Regions from separate parts of the Mesorhizobium sp. M2A.F.Ca.ET.043.02.1.1 genome, predicted to be linked through region 1. Evidence: riboswitches for the same ligand, from Rfam matches in the RefSeq annotation. Region 1 holds a riboswitch; the other holds the start of a gene.
What was found. A riboswitch is a leader RNA that binds a small molecule or an ion and turns the genes downstream of it on or off. The one in region 1 is predicted to bind thiamine pyrophosphate.
Positions count from the first base shown of each region.

Region 2: it holds a riboswitch for thiamine pyrophosphate, as region 1 does, so the genes downstream of both, thiC (phosphomethylpyrimidine synthase ThiC) here and EJ068_RS28125 (YkoF family thiamine/hydroxymethylpyrimidine-binding protein) in region 1, are expected to answer to the same signal.

Region 1 covers NZ_CP034445.1:5,874,459-5,876,651, forward strand. Annotated here, with positions in the region: gene EJ068_RS28120 (GSU2403 family nucleotidyltransferase fold protein) at 1-461, opposite strand, end outside; TPP riboswitch at 657-769, shown strand; gene EJ068_RS28125 (YkoF family thiamine/hydroxymethylpyrimidine-binding protein) at 760-1,368, shown strand; gene EJ068_RS28130 (ABC transporter permease) at 1,607-2,193, shown strand, end outside.
Region 2 covers NZ_CP034445.1:2,827,744-2,829,936, forward strand. Annotated here, with positions in the region: gene EJ068_RS13335 (hypothetical protein) at 605-832, shown strand; TPP riboswitch at 954-1,070, shown strand; gene thiC (phosphomethylpyrimidine synthase ThiC) at 1,174-2,193, shown strand, end outside.

The DNA of each region.
Region 1 (2,193 bases):
TGTGCGAAATCGGCATCGCCTGTCTGCAGCGCGGCACCCGGCAATCGCACCCCGAGATGCCCGGCATAGGTCTGGAAAGCGACGGTGCCCACCAGCACCGCGCGCAGCCGGAAGAGCCCCGCCTTTTCCAGCGCCTCGACGACATCGCCGGTGAAGGTCTCGGGTGCGGTCAGGCCGGCATCGCGGACAAGCGTGGAGACCAGCTTGCGGCGGCTCCTGAGATCGCCCTTGATCTCCCTGAAGGCCGCAACCCGACTGGCGATCTCGGGATCCTCGGCCGGACCGACATAACGCCTCTTTTTCTCGGGGCGGGTTTCCTCGAAATACCAGTAGTCGCGGCCCTTCACCGGCACGCGCACGAAATTGCCCGCCGTCGAGAAATCCGTCTCGAAGGAAGCATCGAGGCTGCGCTGCACCAACTCGGCGTAAAGGGTGCGGTAGGCGAGGTCGATGGTCTTCATGGGCGCTGCTATTGTGCGTTATAAGATTCCTGCAATTTTCTTATAACTGCGGCGCTAGGTCGATTGCAAGTTCGTTATAAGAAATTCGTGAAAATCTTATAACCACCGGCATCTCCCCTAGGGGAGATGAGACTCGTGGCCCAACTGGCGTCGCAAAAAACCGCTTCCCCAACCCGGCAAACAGTGCTTTAACGCGCCCATCCACAGGGGTGCTCCGTACGGTCGGGGCTGAGATGGTGGCGGCAAGCCTCCGGACCCTAAAGCTGATCTGGATAATACCAGCGGAGCGAGGCGGGCCATGTTTTCCGGCGCACAGATTTCCCTTTATCCCATGGCCGACGATTTCGTCGGCGTCATCCTCGGCGCGTTGGGCGCGCTCGATCCTTACCGCGACAGGCTGAGGATCGAGACCGACGACATCTCGACGCTGCTGGTCGGGCCGCCCGAAGTGCTGTTCCCGGCGATGCGCGACCTCTTCGTGGCAGCGGCCAAAAGCGGCAGGCATTGCGTGCTGTCGGCCGCCGTCTCGCGCGGCTGCCCCGGCGAGCCGGACGACCCGATCTGCCGTTCCGACGAGATCGGCGGCCCGGCGGTCCCGCTCGACGAGCGCAAACGCGCGGCGCTCGGCGCCGTGCGGTCGACGCCCTCGACCGACCAGCCGGTGGCAGCGCAATTCTCGCTCTATGTGATGGGCACGGGCGATCACATGGACGAGATCTATGGCTGCATCGACTTCCTGAAACAGTCCGGCGTGTTCGACCGTTCCAAGAACTTCTGCACCAGGCTGCGCGGCGACGCCGGCGCGGTGTTCGCCACGCTCAACGAAGCCTTCTGCCACTTCGGACCCGGCGCGGGGCATGTGACCCTCGACATCACCATTTCGGCCAACAGCCCGACCGCGGTTTGAGCGCAAGCTCGAGCTGTCGAGGAGAGTTATCGTGGCTGTTTGGTATGACCTATTGCATGGGGGAGAGGGCCCCATATCTGACCGCCTCTCTGAAGAGGGAGCGCAGCCTTCGGCGATTGGCGAAAGCCGAGGTGAAGGCCAATCTCCCCCCTTGTGGGGGAGATGCCTGGCAAGGCAGAGGGGGGCGCTGTCCCGCCGGCATGTCAGGCGTTCGCAAGCGCAGCCTTCGTCGGATGCTATGGGGCAAGTTTCGCAGGGAGGCGTTCCTTCGCGCCCCCCTCTGTCCTGCCGGACATCTCCCCCACAAGGGGGGAGATTGGCTCTCACGGCGACCTTCGCCAAAATCGCTCCCGCCGCCCTCGCGTTTACGTTGCTGCTCCTCGCTTGGGAGTTCTACGCCCGTCTCGGCGGCATCGCGCCTACCGTGCTTCCGGCGCCCACCCGCGTGCTGGCGCAAGCCTGGCAAAACCGCGCGGCACTTGCCGAAAACACGCTGCCCACCATCCGCGCCACGCTTGCCGGCTTCGCCTGCTCGCTCGCCGCCGCCTTCGTGCTTTCGGCGCTAGTCGACTTCCTGGCCCCGCTGCGCCGCGCGCTGTTTCCGCTGCTGATCGCCAGCCAGACTTTGCCGTTGGTGGCGATCGCGCCGCTGGTGGTCTTGTGGTTCGGCTTCGGCCTCTTGCCGAAGATCCTGCTGGTCGCGCTGGTCACCGTCTTCCCGATGATGGTGGCGCTGGTCGAAGGCTATGCCGCGACAAGCGCCGAAATCAGCCAGATGCTTGCCGCCATGGGGGCAGGGCGCTGGCGCATATTCTGGCTGGCGCG
Region 2 (2,193 bases), 3.0 Mb from region 1:
TTCCAACCTCTGAAACAAAAAAGAGGTGACCCCCAAAGGCCGCTCTCGAGACCGCAAGTCTGAGCCGCTAACGCATTGCGATAACCAGGCTGTCCGAACTGGGCGTCGATGCCTTCCTCGACCAGGTCGCGGTAGGCGGCGATCTCATCTACCGCATGCATAGCCAAGCCAGAGAAGTTTTCGGCAGCGGAATTCTCGGTCGCTTCCCCTTTTATGACTAGAGGGTGCGGCCGATCCGGCCGCGACGATCTCGCAGGGATTGCCATATACGGCAACACGAACACCGGCGGATCAATACTCGGATAATGGCGGCCGGCTATGTAGCGATCGATCGCGCACCAACATATCAATGCAATAGCTTAGTTGCTTTCAAAGGCGGGTCTCTACGAACTGCAAGCAAGCTAAACGATTGCGTCAACTCTTCCTCGCAGAGCGAAAACTCCGCGCCCACGCGATTTCTCTGCTGGAACAGCGGCACATCCTCAGCGCCAGGACACGGCCGCCGCCGTCGGGTTTTACGAAGCCGGTGATTGCATAAGTTGCCCGCAAGATATCATTGGTATCGGGAACGCCGCCGATGCCGCATCCTGAATAGAGCGGCCGCTTGCACCTGCCAGCCCGACGACCAGATCATATCTGCAACTCCATCTACCTGGACGTGGTGCAAATCACCTCGCTGAAGCCGCAAATCGTCGCCTTCGACCAGGATAACCACATCCGTGACCGCCTGAGCTACTCGGTCGATCTCGACGCACATGGCCGATACAGTTTTTCCATCCTTCACGAAGCGAATGAGACTTTGGCCATTCCAGCCCTGGTCTACGGGGCGTGACTTGTCCCCGATGCATGCGCGAGCTCTCCGCTCGGCCGGCCGCCGGACGTCGCCACCGGCCGAAGGCGCCCGAAGGCGCCCGAAGGCGCTTGACAAAGCAGCACCGGCCCATTCAACTTGAGGCATTCACCAGGGGAGTCCCGGTAAGGGGCTGAGATACTGCTGGCTTTCGCGGCGCAGTGACCCGTTGAACCTGATCCAGTTCATACTGGCGTAGGGACGGTGCAAGCGCTTTGCGGGAGTTTACGCCCGAGGTCCTGCTGCAGCAGGTCTACAGAAGCGTCTTTTCATCCTTCCGGCACAGAACTGGGTCTCCAATGCATGAGCAAAGGAGCCTCACGATGAATGCCCTCACCCCCGCCGTGTCGACGGGACCACTGCCCGCCTCGCGGAAAATCCACAAGCCCGGCGTCCTCTACCCGCAGATCAGGGTGCCGATGCGCGAGATTTCCGTCCATCCGACGGCCGGCGAACCGCCCGTCACCGTCTACGATCCGTCCGGCCCCTACACCGATCCATCAGTCCAAACCAGCATCGAAAAAGGCCTTGCCCGGCTTCGCCACGAATGGGTCACGGCGCGTTGCGATGTCGAAGCCTATGACGGCCGCCACGTCCGGCCGGAAGACAATGGATTCGCCACCGGCGAGCGCCTGACACCGGAATTTCCGATACGCAATCGGCCGCTCAAGGCCAAGCAGGGCAAGGCGGTGACCCAACTTGCCTATGCGCGCGCCGGCATCATCACGCCAGAAATGGAGTTCGTAGCCATCCGCGAGAATCTCGGCCGCGAGGTGATGCGCGGCAAGCTGCAACGCGACGGCGAAGCCTTCGGCGCGGCGATCCCAGATTTCGTCACACCCGAATTCGTGCGCGACGAGGTGGCGCGCGGACGCGCAATCATTCCCGCCAACATCAATCATCCCGAGAGCGAACCGATGATCATCGGGCGAAATTTCCTGGTGAAGATCAACGCCAACATCGGTAACTCGGCTGTCACATCGTCGATGGCCGAAGAGGTCGAAAAGATGGTGTGGGCGATCCGCTGGGGCGCCGATACGGTGATGGACCTGTCGACCGGCCGCAACATCCACAACATCCGCGACTGGATCGTGCGCAATGCACCGGTGCCGATCGGCACGGTGCCGCTCTATCAGGCGCTCGAAAAGGTCGGCGGCATCGCCGAGGACCTCAACTGGGAGGTCTATCGCGACACGCTGATCGAGCAGGCCGAGCAAGGCGTCGACTATTTCACCATCCACGCCGGCGTGCGGCTGCACTACATACCGCTGACCGTCGACCGGGTCACGGGCATCGTCTCGCGCGGCGGCTCGATCATGGCCAAATGGTGCCTGCACCATCAC